DNA from 2 places in the Streptomyces sp. NPDC051569 genome. Region 1 is predicted to be linked to the other one. Evidence: riboswitches for the same ligand, from Rfam matches in the RefSeq annotation. Region 1 holds a riboswitch; the other holds the start of a gene.
The links. A riboswitch is a leader RNA that binds a small molecule or an ion and turns the genes downstream of it on or off. The one in region 1 is predicted to bind cyclic di-AMP.
Positions count from the first base shown of each region.

Region 1 (7,141 bases):
ACCCGCGCTGGGTCAAGCCCGTCGACGAACAGCTCGCGCCGCTCGCGGCCGGGCACCGGTTGGTCGCGGTTGTCGAGGACAACAGCCGCAGCGGCGGCGTCGGTTCGGCCGTCAGCCAGTCGCTGCGCGACGCGGGGGTGGACGTACCCCTGCGGACGTACGGCATCCCCGAACAGTTCCTGGCCCATGCCAAACGGAGTGAGGTACTGGCCGACATCGGCCTCACACCGGTGGAGATCGCAGGACGGATCAGTGCCGCCCTGGCACGCAAGGAGAACAAGCGATGAGCCAGTCCAACGAGTCCGCGCAGTTCGACGAGGCCAAGGGATTCGACCTCATGCGGCTGCTCGCGGACCGCGGCGCCGAGCGCTACGAGCTGCACACCAAGCACCTCAACCACCAACTGCCGCGCATGCTGCACACCATCGGCTTCGACCGGGTCTACGAACGGGCCGAGGGCGCCTACTTCTGGGACGAGGACGGCAACGACTATCTGGACATGCTCGCCGGCTTCGGCGTCATGGGGCTGGGCCGCCACCACCCCGTCGTACGCAAGGCGCTGCACGACGTCCTCGACGCCTCTCTCGCCGACCTCACCCGCTTCGACTGCCAGCCGCTGCCCGGACTGCTCGCCGAGAAACTGCTGGCCCACAGCCCGCACCTGGACCGGGTGTTCTTCGGCAACAGCGGCACGGAAGCCGTCGAGACCGCCCTCAAATTCGCCCGGTACGCGACCGGCAAGCCCAGGATCCTCTACTGCGCGCACGCCTTCCACGGGCTCACCACCGGCTCGCTGTCGGTCAACGGCGAGGACGGCTTCCGCGACGGATTCGCCCCGCTGCTTCCCGACACCGCGATCGAGCTCGGTGATCTCGACGCACTGGAGAGGGAGCTGAGGCGCGGCGACGTCGCCGGATTCGTCGTCGAACCGATCCAGGGCAAGGGCGTGCACGAGAGCCCGCCCGGTTTCCTGCGCGCCGCCCAGGAACTGCTGCGCCGGCACAAGGCGCTGCTCATCGCCGACGAGGTGCAGACGGGCCTCGGCAGGACCGGGGACTTCTACGCCTACCAGCACGAGGACGGCGTGGAGCCGGACCTGGTCTGTGTGGCGAAGGCGCTCTCCGGCGGTTACGTGCCGGTCGGCGCGACCCTCGGCAAGGACTGGATCTTCAAGAAGGTCTACTCGTCGATGGACCGGGTGCTGGTCCATTCCGCGAGCTTCGGCTCCAACGCCCAGGCCATGGCGGCGGGCCTGGCCGTCCTGTCGGTGATGGAGGACGAACAGACCGTCGCCAACGCGCGGGTGACCGGAGACCTGCTCAGGACGCGGCTGGCGGCGCTGGTGGACCGCTACGAGCTGCTGTACGACGTACGCGGCCGGGGCCTGATGATCGGGATCGAGTTCGGCCGGCCGAACTCGATCAAACTGCGCGGCCGCTGGACCATGCTCCAGGCGGCCCGCAAGGGACTCTTCGCGCAGATGGTGGTCGTACCGCTGCTCCAGAAGCACCGCATCCTCACGCAGGTCTCCGGTGACCATCTGGAAGTGATCAAGCTGATCCCGCCGCTGACCATCGGGGAGCGGGAGGTCGAACGCTTCGTCGCGGCGTTCACCGCGGTCATGGATGACGCCCACGGCGGTGGCGGACTGATGTGGGACTTCGGCAGGACACTCGTGAAGCAGGCGGTCGCCAACCGGTAGACGCAGGCACCGGCACCGGCCGGGCGCGACGGTCCCGGACCCGCGCCCGGCCGGAATTTTTGCCTCTGAGGCAAGGAATTTGCCTCGGAGGAAAAGTTCCTGGCGGAATGGGCACATGAGCACATCTCCTGCCGGCGGGCCGGCCGAACCTCCGCCCGGGGGGCCACCGCCCCACGAGCTCCCCGGAGAACTGCCCGACGTCGCTCCCCGGCTGCGTGAGCTGCGCCGGAACCGCCGGCTCACGCTGGAGGCCGCGGCCCGGCGGGCGGGGCTGTCACCCGCCCATCTCTCCCGTCTGGAGACGGGCCGCCGGCAGCCTTCCCTGCCCCTGCTGCTGGCCCTGGCCCGCGTCTACGGTACGACCGTCTCGGAACTGCTCGGCGAACTGCCCCCGGAGCGGGACCCCGTCGTCCGGGCCGGCCGCACGGACCCGGTCGAGGCCGACGGCTGGACGTACCACCAGGCGGGCGCCCCCGGCCGGGCCATGCAGCCGCTGCGGGTCCAGGTGCCGTACGGCGCGCAGGGCGACCTCGTCCGCGTACATCCGGGGGAGGAGTGGATCCATGTCCTCGGCGGACGGCTGCGGCTGAGCCTCGGGGACGCCGTACACGTCCTCGACCCGGGGGACAGTGCGCACTTCGACTCACTCACCCCGCACCGGATCGCGGCGGCCGGACCCGGCGGGACCGAGCTGCTCTTCGTCCACACCCTGCTGCAGAGCCCCGCCGCCGAGCTGTGTCTCGGTGGCCGCGCTCATCGCCGCTGACCGGAAAGGTACCGAGCCATGTCGCTGACACACGAACGGGAGCAGGACCCGGAGCGGGACCCGGCCGCCACCGGAGGCGGGCCGAGGCGCGTGAACGAAGGCGGGCCGAGGCGCGTGAACGAAGGCGGGCCGAGGCGCGTGAACGAGGAGAAGACGTTCCCCCGCGGACTCGTCATCCGGCTCTTCGCCTATCTGGTCGCCGGTCATCTCTTCGCGGGCTTCCTCTACCTGCTCTTCCACCTGGGGGCGCGGGGGCAGTAGCGGGCGGCGGGCGCGGGCCCGGCCCGTATCCGCCGGTCAGCCCTCGTCGAGAAGGCGGGCGCGCAGCCGCTCGCGGGTCTCCTGGCCGATCCCGAGGCCCTCGGCCAGATAGCGGTCGACGCCGCCCCACGTCTTCCCGATGGTCTCGAAGGCCGCGGCGAGGTATTCGGCGCGGGCGTCGAAGAGCGGGCTGAGCAGCTCCATCACCTCCGGTGACGTCCCGGAGGCCGAGCTGTCGCCGCGGCGGACGAGATAACGGCGGTGCGGGTCGTTCGACTTCAGATAGTCGGCCTCGATCGCCTCGCGTCCGACACCGACCGCGAGGAGGGTCACCGCGACGGACAGGCCGGCCCGGTCCTTGCCCGCCGCGCAGTGCAGGAGCGCCGGGACGCTGTCCTCGGCGAGGGCGTGCAGCACCTGGCTGAGCTCGGCGGTGCGGTCGGTGATGATCGCCCGGTACGAGTCGGTCATCCGGGCCGCCGCCCTGCCCTCCGAGAGCAGCGAGCGCAGCTGGTCGAGATCGCCGTCCCTGACCATCCGCCAGAACTCGGCGCCGTCGGCGGGGTCGGTGAGCGGGATGTTCACGTTGCGTACGCCGGGCAGCTCCACGTCCCTCCCGTCGAGCTTGAGGTCGGCCGCGTTGCGGAAGTCGAAGACCGTGTGCAGGCCGAGGGAGGAGAGGAAGGCGGCGTCGGCCGCGGAGGCGCCGGCGAGGTGGCCGCTGCGGAAGAGCCGGCCCGGCCGCACCCGGTGGCCGTCCGTGGTCGGCAGCCCGCCCACGTCGCGGAAATTGCGCACCCCGGTCAGCGCGGGCTCGGTCGACGGGACCTCCGGCTGCTGCTGCGTCACGGCCTGCTCCTCCGTGTCTGCCGTCGGCGCTGCTCGCCCACGGTGCCGGTCCCTGACCCTACGACATCGCATTCCGGCGGGACCGGCTTCCCCGGAACGGAAACCCGGGATTCCGCAGGGGAGCCACGTGGACCTGCCGGCGGGGGAATATCGGTTAAATGGCGATCTGTCCGTATTGAGCTATTTCGCATAACGTGCCCCGATCGAGGGGGAGATGGGCTGGGGCCCGTGAGCGGGATCTCATCCGTGACGTTCCGTGGCGGTCGGGCGAAGCGGAATTCCCGCTCCATAAGGAAAGTGAAGATCGGTAATCCACGCAGGGTCACCGGAAATCCGGAGCGATATCGAAGTGTGAGTCAACGGCGGAAATGATCGGCTTGTTCCCGCGCTCCGGGCTCGCTTACGTTCAGCCTCAATCCGAGCGGAACGCCGAATCCTGCCGCCGCCCGGAATTCACACCCACCCATCCACGTGTGGCAGGAGCGGGGGACCCAGGTAAGTACGCCGGTCCGGATATCCGGACCGGCTCGGGGTTAAGTCGCGCAGCTGGCGCGACCGGGCATCTCCAGCCCGAACCCGACAGCTCACCTCGAAGGCGTCGGAGAGGAAATTCGTCATGCCCGTGCAGGGTAAGCACCGTCGTACCAAGGCCAACCCGATCGCCCGCGGTCTCATCGCCGTAGGTGCGGGCGGAGCCGTCATCGCGCTGCCGCTCATCGGTGCGACCGGTGCGCACGCCGCCGAGACCGCCGCCCCGCAGACCGCCACCACCGCGGAGCGGACCGCGTCCCCGGCGAAGTCCGTCGTGAAGCACGCCGCCGCCGAGACCGTGCGGACCTACTCCGTCGTCTCCGGCGACTACCTGTCCAAGATCGCCCAGGAGCAGAACGTCCGCGGCGGCTGGCACAAGCTGTACAACGACAACCGCCGGGCCATCGGCGCCAACCCGTCGCTGATCCACCCGGGCCTGAAGCTCACCCTCGGCGCCAAGGCCGGGGCGGCCCACCACCACGTGGCCCCGGCGCCCGCGAAGCCCCATGCGCAGAGCAAGCCCCAGGCGGCGGCCCCGGCCAAGCCCGAGGTCAAGGCTCCCCAGGCGGCTCCCGCCGCGCAGACCCAGGCTCCCACCGCGCAGACCCAGGCTCCCGCCGCGCAGCCCGCCGCGCCGGCGCAGAGCAGCGGTTCCGGCTTCACCGCGCCCGTCTCCGGCGTAGGGATCGGCACCTCGTACCACGCCTCCGGCAGCAGCTGGGCCAGCGGTTACCACACCGGTGTCGACTTCCTGGCCTCCTCCGGCACCGTCGTCAAGGCGGTCGGCCCGGGCACCGTCGTCTCGGCCGGCTGGGCCGGCTCCTACGGCAACCAGGTCGTCATCCAGCACGGCGACGGCCGCTACTCGCAGTACGCTCACCTCTCCTCCCTCGCCGTCTCGGCCGGACAGACCGTCAGCGGGGGCCAGCAGATCGGGCTCTCCGGTTCCACCGGTAACTCCACCGGGCCGCACCTGCACTTCGAGATCCGCACCGGCCCGGACTACGGCTCGGACATCGACCCGCTGGCGTACCTCCGCGGCCACGGCGTCTCCATCTGACCGGATCCGGTCCCACGCTTCGGTACGCCTCCGCCCGGCACGCATGTGCCGGGCGGAGGCGTTTCGCCTATTCCGGCTTGGCCCAAATGTGACCGGTGGTTTATCTCACCCCGCGTCAATCCCTCCTTACGGTCGCGTAGGTCACATCCGCAGGTGAAAGATGTGCGGCTGTGGCAGACGATGCGAGATCAAGAAGAAGCGGCGTATTCGGGTCGTACGCGGCGATCGGTGACAGCTTCACGGAGGGCGTCGGAGATCCAGGACCCGACGGGCTGTACGTCGGCTGGGCGGACCGGCTCGCCATCCTGCTCGCTGATCAACTGCCGGTCACCGGCGAGACGACGGACCTCGTCCACGGTGATTTCCGGTACGCCAATCTCGCCGTACGCGGCCGCCTCCTCGACCAGATCGTCGCCGAGCAGATACCCCGGGCGAAGCGGATGGCCCCGGATCTCGTGACCTTCTGCGCCGGCGGCAACGACATCATCCGCCCCGGCACCGACCCCGACGATGTCGCCGAGCGCTTCGAGCGGGCCGTGGCCGACCTCACCGGGGCCGTCGGCACCGTCATGGTGACCACCGGCTTCGACACCCGGGGCGTCCCCGTCCTGCGTCATCTGCGCGGCAAGATCGCCACCTACACCGCGCACGTGCGGTCCATCGCCGACCGCTACGACTGCCCCGTGCTCGACCTCTGGTCCCTCAGGTCCGTCCAGGACAGGCGGGCCTGGGACAGCGACCGGCTGCATCTGTCACCCGAGGGACACACCCGCGTCGCGCTGCGCGCCGCACAGGTACTCGGCCTCGACGTCCCCGCCGACCCGGACCAGACATGGCCGCCGCAACCGCCGCGCGGCACCTTCGAGGTCCGGCGCGACGACATCCACTGGGCGCGCGAACATCTGGTGCCGTGGATCGGGCGCCGGCTGCGCGGCGAGTCCTCCGGCGACCAGGTCGTGGCCAAGCGTCCCGATCTGCTGCCGCTGAAGCACTGACGGCTTCCGAGCTGCCGCTTCCGCGCGGCGGCTTCCGACCGGCGGTTCCTGTCCGGCGATTCCCGCGCGGGGGCGTCCTGCCCGGGGCTGAGGCCGGGGCCGCGAGCAGATCGTCCGGGCCGATGAGCGCCGTACCGCCCGCGCCCGTACAGGCGTAGGCGCCCGCAGGCGCGCCGAGGGCGGCGCACTCCTCCGGGCGGCGGCCCGCCGGCCGTCCGTGGAGAAAACCGGCACGGTCACGGTCACGTGGTTGGGCTCCCCGCTCCACCCGACGGCTCCATGCGACCGCCTGTCGCCCGAGGTCACGCCGCACACCGGCGGGCGGGTCGGATGCCGGGGCGCCCGGGGCAGCGGAGACCGGCGGTGGCCGCCGGCCGGGAACCCGCCGGGCGGAAACGACGTTCCTCCGGCGTAGGCGGGGAGGGGTCGCTCCGGTCTATTCGAACCGCACGGACGTACGCCCCCGGCCATAATGAGGACGACATCGAACCTCCAGGAGGTGCCGTGACCGGCGCTGGTTCCCCCCTTACGTTGCGCTCCCGGCTGCGCTCGCTGCGACCCGTGGCCTTCGGGGCCGACTCGGCCGGGGAGAGGCTGGAGCGGATCCACCGCTCGCCGAACTTCGCCGACGGAGTGTTCCAGAACCCGGTGGGTGCCAGGACCAGACCGTCCGGTTCGGGGCTGGAGTTCGCGAAGATCTACTTCCAGAAGGAAGCACGGGCGCGGCGCGTCCCGACCGGCACCATCCCCGTGTACGCCACCACCCTCGCCGAACTCGCCACGCCCCCGGCCTCGGGCCTGCGGATCACCTGGATGGGCCATTCGACCGTGCTCGCCGAGATCGACGGCCGGCGCGTGCTCTTCGACCCCGTATGGGGTAACCGCTGCTCACCCTTCGCCTTCGCGGGCCCGAAGCGGCTGCACCCCGTGCCCGTACCCCTCGCCTCGCTCGGGCCCGTCGATGTCGTCGTGATCTC
Region 1 covers NZ_JBITDJ010000038.1:11,707-18,847, reverse strand. The annotation lists gene dxs (1-deoxy-D-xylulose-5-phosphate synthase) at 1-287, shown strand, start outside; gene ACIBAE_RS29140 (aspartate aminotransferase family protein) at 284-1,702, shown strand; gene ACIBAE_RS29135 (helix-turn-helix domain-containing protein) at 1,818-2,468, shown strand; gene ACIBAE_RS29130 (DUF6126 family protein) at 2,583-2,729, shown strand; gene ACIBAE_RS29125 (tyrosine-protein phosphatase) at 2,766-3,578, opposite strand; cyclic di-AMP (ydaO/yuaA leader) riboswitch at 4,029-4,191, shown strand; gene ACIBAE_RS29120 (peptidoglycan DD-metalloendopeptidase family protein) at 4,195-5,169, shown strand; gene ACIBAE_RS29115 (SGNH/GDSL hydrolase family protein) at 5,340-6,164, shown strand; gene ACIBAE_RS29110 (MBL fold metallo-hydrolase) at 6,669-7,141, shown strand, end outside.

Region 2 (7,141 bases), on a different contig from region 1:
GCGCCACCTCGACGACGCGGCCGAAGAACTCCGGGGACGGCTTGGCGACACCCCATTCGCCGGAGGTGGCGACAAGATCGACGGGCAGGTCCAGCCCGCGCAGCAGTTCGCCGGCCTTGACGGTCTGGTTGCCCGCGAGGACGACACGGACGCCGAGGGCCCGCAGCCCCGCGAGGGCGGGCCGTACGTCGGGGTAGAGATCGGACTCGTCGAGGTGCTCACCGCGGCCCGCCACCTCTCTGGCCCGGTACGCCTCGCCCACGTCCATGCCGGGCTTGATGAGCCGGAGCGCCTCGGCGCTGTCCTTGTCCTGGGCGGTGGCGGCGCCTACGAGGGCGGAGATGGTGTGCCGGGGAATCCCCAGCCAGTCGGCCCAGGAAGCCCAGTACCGGTCGTCGCGGATGAGGGTCTCCCCGACGTCGAACACGATGGTTTCGATCACCGGTGTAAGCGTAGGGGGACACGCTCCGCCGACTGTCAGTGGCTGGCCGTAGCCTTACCCCCATGTCCGTTTCCTCGTCCCTTTCTTCCAGGCCTTTAGTTTCTTCGGCGTCTTCTGCCTCCGCCTCTGCCCCTGCCTCTTCCGCCGGGGCGCGCGCGGGTGAGCCCGTGCGGTCCGCCGTGGCCGTCAACGCGGACATCCGCGCCCTGTGGGGGCGGGCCGGCGGCGCGCTGTCGCCCGCCGAGCAGGAGCGTTATCAGCGGCTTCTGGTGGAGTGGGCCGCAGCGGTGCGGGCCGATGTCGTCGAAGCCGCCTAGACCGCGGCCCCCGGAGTGGTCATGAGGACGCTCGGGATGACGTAGAGTTGAGTTCAACGACGCGGGGTGGAGCAGCTCGGTAGCTCGCTGGGCTCATAACCCAGAGGTCGCAGGTTCAAATCCTGTCCCCGCTACTGAAGAAGAGAACGAAGGCCCGGATCCTTGAAGGATCCGGGCCTTCGTCATGTTCGCTCGCGCCCGTCGCTGTCGTCCGCCCTCAGGGCTGCCGTACCGGGGCAGTGCCTTGACACCGCGTAACGGCGGATCGCGCGCACGCTTCCCGAGTCCGCGCCGGTCCTGCTGGAGCCGGGCGGGACCGGTGCCAACGGCCACCGCTACGACGACCAGCACGCCGTGGTCCGGCTGCGGCGGATCCTGCTGCCGCGGGAGCTCGGCCTCGGGCTGCCCGCCATCGCCGGGATCCTCGACGGCCAGCAGGACACGGCCGCCGCCCTGCGTACGCACCTGCGGCTGCTGGAGCGGGTGCGTGAGCGCATCGGACGGCTCATCGCGTCCGTACGGACCACTCCGCACAAGACCGCGACGGGAGAGGAACTCATGGCCGCATGGCCGGGGAAGTGCTCGACGGCTTCGACCCCACCCCGTACGAGCGGGAGGTGACCCAGCGGTGGGGGCAAGGACGCGTACGCGAAGGGCGACCGCTGGTGGCGTGCGCTGAGCAAGCGTGAGCAGCGGGAATTCCACGACCGTCACGACTCCATCGCCCGCGACCGGGGCCGGACGCAGGAGGCCGGGTTCTGCCCGCCGGCGGTGATGAGGCGCAGGCCGTCGCGGAGCGCCACTGCGCGTGGCTCTCGGCGACATCGCCGGTCGCGAAGTCGTATGTTGTCAGAATTGGGAAGGTTTATGTGGATGACAACAGGTTCGTCAGTGTCTATGACCAGTACGGTGTAGGAACGGCTGTCCTCGTGCGGGACACCCTGGAGGTGTACGCCGAGCGCCGCCTCACCGACTGACCTACTGGTCATCGACCTGCCGAGGGACTCGCGGGAGGAGCCCGTCCGGGACCCCCCGAGGGGCCGGCCCACGGACCCGCCCCGTAGCCCATTCGGCCGATGGCAAGTCGCCGCCCGGAGCGGCATCGGCCAGCCTGGACAGGGCGCGGCACCGTCCGCAGCCGAAGCGGACCGGCAGGAGACCACTGGTGGGGAAGCTGAGGAAGACCAGAGAGACCGACGACGGCAGCAGGAGCCGGCGGGCCGATCAGGAGGCCGGATTCTGGCTCGGCGGTGGCCGGGGCAGACGGGTCGGCGGCGTGGACTTCGGCGCCGACTTCTGGGCCGGCGGCGGCGCGGACTTCGGCCCGGGCTTCTGGGCCGGCGGCGGGGCGGGCCGCAATCCCGGCCGAGGGCCGCGCCCCGGTGGGCGGCGGATGGTGCTCTATCTGCCCGTCGTGCTGATCCTCGCCGGGCTGATCTTCGACTTCGCGACCCCGGCCCGTTTCACCGCCGCACCACTCTTCGCCGCCGCGCCGCTCGTCGCCGCGCCGTTCTATCCCCTGCTGGGGACGATCCTGGTCGCCTCGGTCTCGCTCGCCGCGGAATTGGGCGTCGAGGTCTACAACAACGCGCTGGGAAGAGCCGAATCGCTCACCGAGCTGCTCACGGTGGTGATCGTCTCCGTTCTCGCGATCTTCATCAACGGGGTCGTACGCCGCAGCGGCGCGAGACTCGCCTCCGCGCGCATCATCGCCGAGACCGCGCAGCGCGCTGTGCTGCCCAGACCCGCCGAGCGGATCGGCGGGCTGCGGGTCGCCGCGCGGTACGAGGCGGCGCAGGAGGGCGCGTTCATCGGCGGTGACCTGTTCGCCGTCCAGGACACGCCGTACGGGGTGCGCCTGGTGGTCGGGGACGTACGGGGGAAGGGGCTTGAGGCCGTCGAAGCGGTGGCCGTCCTCATCGGGACGTTCCGGGAGGCGGCCGAGCAGGAGAGTTCGCTCGAAGGGGTCGCGCAGCGGCTGGAGCGTGCCCTGACCCGTGAGGGGACGCGCCGCGACGGGCTGGACGCCTTCGAGGGGTTCACGACCGCCGTGCTCGCGGAGATCCCGTACGGCGAGGGTGTCGTACGGCTGGTGAACCGGGGGCACCCCGAGCCGCTGATGATGACCGGCGACGGGGATGTGCGGATGCTGGCACCGACCAATGCAGCCCTGCCGCTCGGGATGAGCGAACTGGGGGCGTGGCCGGACCGGGCGGAGCAGGCCGAGTACCCCAGCGGTTCGACGCTGCTCTTCTACACGGACGGGCTCACCGAGGCGCGCAACAGTCAGGGGGTCTTCTACCTCCCGCGTGAGCGGCTCACCGGGCAGACCTTCCAGGGGCCCGACGAACTGCTGCAGGAGCTGATCGACGACGTACGCCTGCACACGGGCGGCGGTAATCAGGACGACATGGCGCTGCTGGCGGTCAGCAGGCCCGACGAGGGGCGGCGGGAGCGGCCCGGCATGCCGACCGTCGCGCCCGCGCCCGCCACCCCCATCGCGCCTGTCATCCCGTGACGCGCCTGACGGGGCCCTGCGCCTGACGGGGCCCGACTCCTGGCGAGGGGCGCTGAGCCGGACGAGGGGCGCCGCGCCTGATGCCGGGCCCCTTCAGGCCCGACGGCCCGGGGGCCGCTTGCGGCTCTGATGCCTCTGGCGCCCCGCCACCGTCGGTAATGATCGGCTCTCCCTCCGCATAACATATGACACACCGTCAGAGGGGACGAGGAGAGCGAGGGGCTTTCGACTCGTCCACTTTCCTTCGTGAATATCCGGGTATGTCCGATGCGAAGTTGTTAATGATCATCGGGAATGGCTTGGAATAAGGCCCGACTCTCTATTAACGTTCGATAACGCAGCGCGGTCGTCCCTGCCGTCGTCGGACGGCGCCGCGCGCATGCGCCGAATCCCGCAAGGGAACCGGGGAACCAACAATTGGGGTGAATCGGGTGCTTTTCGCTGCCCTGCGCGGCGTGCGCTCGTAGGAGACCTTCCTGCTCCGAACCCGTCAGCTAACCCGGTAGGCGAGAAGGAAGGAAAGGAGAGCGCCCGCGTGGCGTCCAACCAGCCTGCCCCCGAAGCACCCTTCGAAACATATTCTTTCGAAACTCCGCCTTTCGGCAACGAGACGGACCGGCAGGTGGGGGAGTGGAACCCCACCGAGGAGTCCCTCCGCCCCGTACGCGGCAGACACCGCGTCGCCAAGCGCGGCGGCATAGCCCGCAACGGAATCGCCCGCAGCTCCACGGTCCTCGGGGTCGGCGTCTTCGCCGCCGTCGGCGCGGGCGGCATGGCCACCGCGCAGGACAAGCCCGCGGTCTCGATCTCCCTGCCCGACACGATCACCAACCACCTTCCGGACGCCGCGTCGCTGCCCGGCATGGGCGCGCTGATGGCCCACGACGCCGAACCGGACACCCCGCTCGCCGCCGCCCCGCTCACCACGGCGGGTATCACCAGCGCCGACGCCGAGCAGGGCGCCACCGACGCGGGCGAGGCCCTGCGCGCCCGGATCCTCCAGCAGGCCGACCAGCAGCAGGCCGAGGCCGACGCACTGCGGAAGTCGGCCGCCGAGACGGCCGCCGCGGAGAAGGCCGCCGCCGAGGCCAAGCAACAGCAGACCGACGCCGAGAAGAAGGCCGAGGCCGCGAAGAAGAAGGCGGAGGCCGAAGCCAAGGCCAAGGCCGAGGCGGAGCGACTGGCCAAGCTGGCCCTGAGCTACGTCCTCCCGACCTCCTCGTACACGATCACCTCCACCTTCGGCGAGGCCGGCTCCATGTGGTCCTCCGGGTACCACACGGGCCTGGACTTCGCCGCACCGACGGGCACGCCGGTCAAGGCCGTGCACAGCGGCACGGTCACGTCGGCCGGCTGGTCGGGCTCCTACGGCTACCGCACGGTCCTGGAGCTGGATGACGGTACGGAGATCTGGTACTGCCACCAGTCCTCGATGACCGTCAGCGCCGGGCAGCAGGTCACCACGGGCGAGGTCATCGGCCGCGTCGGCGCGACCGGCAACGTGACAGGCCCGCACCTGCACCTCGAAGTCCACACGCCGGGCGGTACGGGCATCGACCCGACGGCCTGGCTGCGCGACAAGGGGCTCACCCCCTAAGAGCAAGGGACTCACCCCCTGACAGCCCTGACAGCCCTGACGGCTCCGGCGTCCACCTCCGGACACCGGAGCCGACGGCTTTCCCCCTGCCGTGACGGCCGGACGGATGCCGTGACGGCCGGGCGGAATAGGGCCGGTCCGGGCGGGCGTTGATCAACTCATGACTGATCTTCGCAAGCTGGGCTCCTCCGATCTTCAGGTCTTCCCACTCGCCCTCGGCGGCAACGTCTTCGGCTGGACCGCCGACGAGGCGCAGTCCTTCGCCGTGCTGGACGGGTACGCCGCCGCGGGCGGCAACTTCGTCGACACCGCCGACACGTACTCCTCCTGGGTGGAGGGCCACGAGGGCGGCGAGTCCGAGACGGTCCTCGGCGACTGGATGGCCTCGCGCGGCAACCGCTCCGACGTACTGATCGCCACGAAGGTCGGCAGCCACCCGCGGTACCAGGGCCTCGCGGGGGACACCATCAGGGCCGCCGCCGAGGAGTCGCTGCGCCGGCTCCGTACGGACTACATCGACCTGTACTACACGCACTTCGACGACCCGGGTGTCCCGGTCGAGGAGATCATCACCGCCCTTGACCAGCTGGTCCGGGACGGCAAGGTCCGCGCGATCGCCGCCTCCAACATCAGCCCGGAGCGGCTCACCGCCTCGGTCGAGTTCTCCGAGCGCGAGGGGCTGGCCCGCTACGTCGCACTCCAGCCGCACTACAACCTGGTCTCGCGGGACACGTACGAGGGCGAGCTCCAGGACGTCGCGGCCCGGCACGGTCTCTCCGCCGTGCCGTACTTCGCCCTCGCCTCCGGTTTCCTCACCGGCAAGTACCGCCCCGGGACGACCGTCGACAGCGCGCGTGCCGAGGGGGCGGGCAAGTACCTGGACGACGAGCGTGGTCCCCAGGTCCTCGCCGCGCTGGACCGGATCGCCGGGGCGCGGGGCGCCGAGGTCGCGACCGTCGCGCTGGCCTGGCTGGCGGCGCAGCCGACCGTCGTGGCGCCGCTCGCCTCCGCCAGGACGCCCGAGCAACTGCCCGCGCTGCTGGCCGCCACCGAACTGGAGCTGACGGCGGACGAGCTGGCGGAACTGACCGCCGCGTCCGCCTGACACGTCGTGTGAGGCGAGGAGCGGCTCCGACGAGCGGGACCTGGTCCGGCTCTTACGAGGTCCGGCTCCTCCGGGGTCCGGCTCTGACGAGCAGGACCTAGTACTGCCGGTACGGGTTGTAGCCGTCGTAGTCGATGTACGGCGGCGGCACCCGTACCCGGCCCGTGGCCCGCGCCGCATAGGTCAGCGCGGGCCCGGCTATCTCCTTGCGCTGCCACAGATGGTGCAGCAGCTCCTGCTCGCGCTCGACGAAGTCAGGGCCCACCACGCCGCGCTGGGCCCGGTGGCGCAGAAACGCCAGGGACGTCGCGAACGCCTCGTACTCGCCGACCGCCCGGGCCGCCTCGGGGCCGTACGTGCGGCTCGCGAAGTCCCGCGCCATGCCGCGCGCCCGCATCGAGGACAGCGCGTACGCGGCGGAGCCGGGCAGCCAGCCGGCCGCCGCGTACGCGGGCAGCTCGGCCGAGATCGCGCGCAGCTCGCGCTGGCGGGTGGAGATCGCCAGCCAGGTCAGCAGGCCGAAGACCGGGACCATGAACACCGCGTACACCAGGTAGAAGCCGAACGGCCCGAACAGCGACGCCGAGCCGTTCCACAGCGCGTGCATGCCCATCGCGAGGACCAGGCCGAGCGGCGGGAGAACGTACCGGCGGATCCTCTGGCGGCGGGCCGCCATCGCCGCCAGTCCGAAGCCGATGCCCGTCAGCACGGTGAACAGCGGATGCGCGAACGGCGCCATCACCACCCGTAGGAAGAACGTCGCGGCGGTGACGGACTCGATGCCGGCCCGGCCGAAGTGCTGGTCCTCGCCGAAGGCGTTCCCGAGATAGAGGATGTTCTCGGTGAACGCGAAGCCGGTCGCGGTGAAGCCCGCCACCACGACCCCGTCGACGAGCCCGGTGAAGTCCCTCCTGCGGAACAGGAAGAGCAGCAGGACCGCCGCGCCCTTGGCGCTCTCCTCGACGATCGGGGCTATCACGGTGGCGCCGAGGGACTCCGCGTCGGCCGGATCGGCGGTGGCGGTGGCTATCCACTCCGTCGCGAAGGAGTTCGCGATGATCGCGATGAGGGCGGCGGCGCAGGCACCCCAGGCGAACGCGAACAGCAGATTCCGCCACGGGCCGGGCTCGACCCGGTCCAGCCAGCGGAACGCCCCCATGAG
Region 2 covers NZ_JBITDJ010000019.1:112,946-120,086, forward strand. The annotation lists gene ACIBAE_RS23990 (HAD family hydrolase) at 1-439, opposite strand, end outside; gene ACIBAE_RS23995 (hypothetical protein) at 610-759, shown strand; tRNA gene ACIBAE_RS24000 (tRNA-Met) at 820-893, shown strand; partial or broken gene ACIBAE_RS24005 (TipAS antibiotic-recognition domain-containing protein) at 1,024-1,736, shown strand; gene ACIBAE_RS24010 (PP2C family protein-serine/threonine phosphatase) at 2,153-3,277, shown strand; cyclic di-AMP (ydaO/yuaA leader) riboswitch at 3,650-3,801, shown strand; gene ACIBAE_RS24015 (M23 family metallopeptidase) at 3,813-4,874, shown strand; gene ACIBAE_RS24020 (aldo/keto reductase) at 5,035-5,979, shown strand; gene ACIBAE_RS24025 (PrsW family intramembrane metalloprotease) at 6,077-7,141, opposite strand, start outside.
Region 2: another riboswitch for cyclic di-AMP. It lies ahead of ACIBAE_RS24015 (M23 family metallopeptidase); the one in region 1 lies ahead of ACIBAE_RS29120 (peptidoglycan DD-metalloendopeptidase family protein).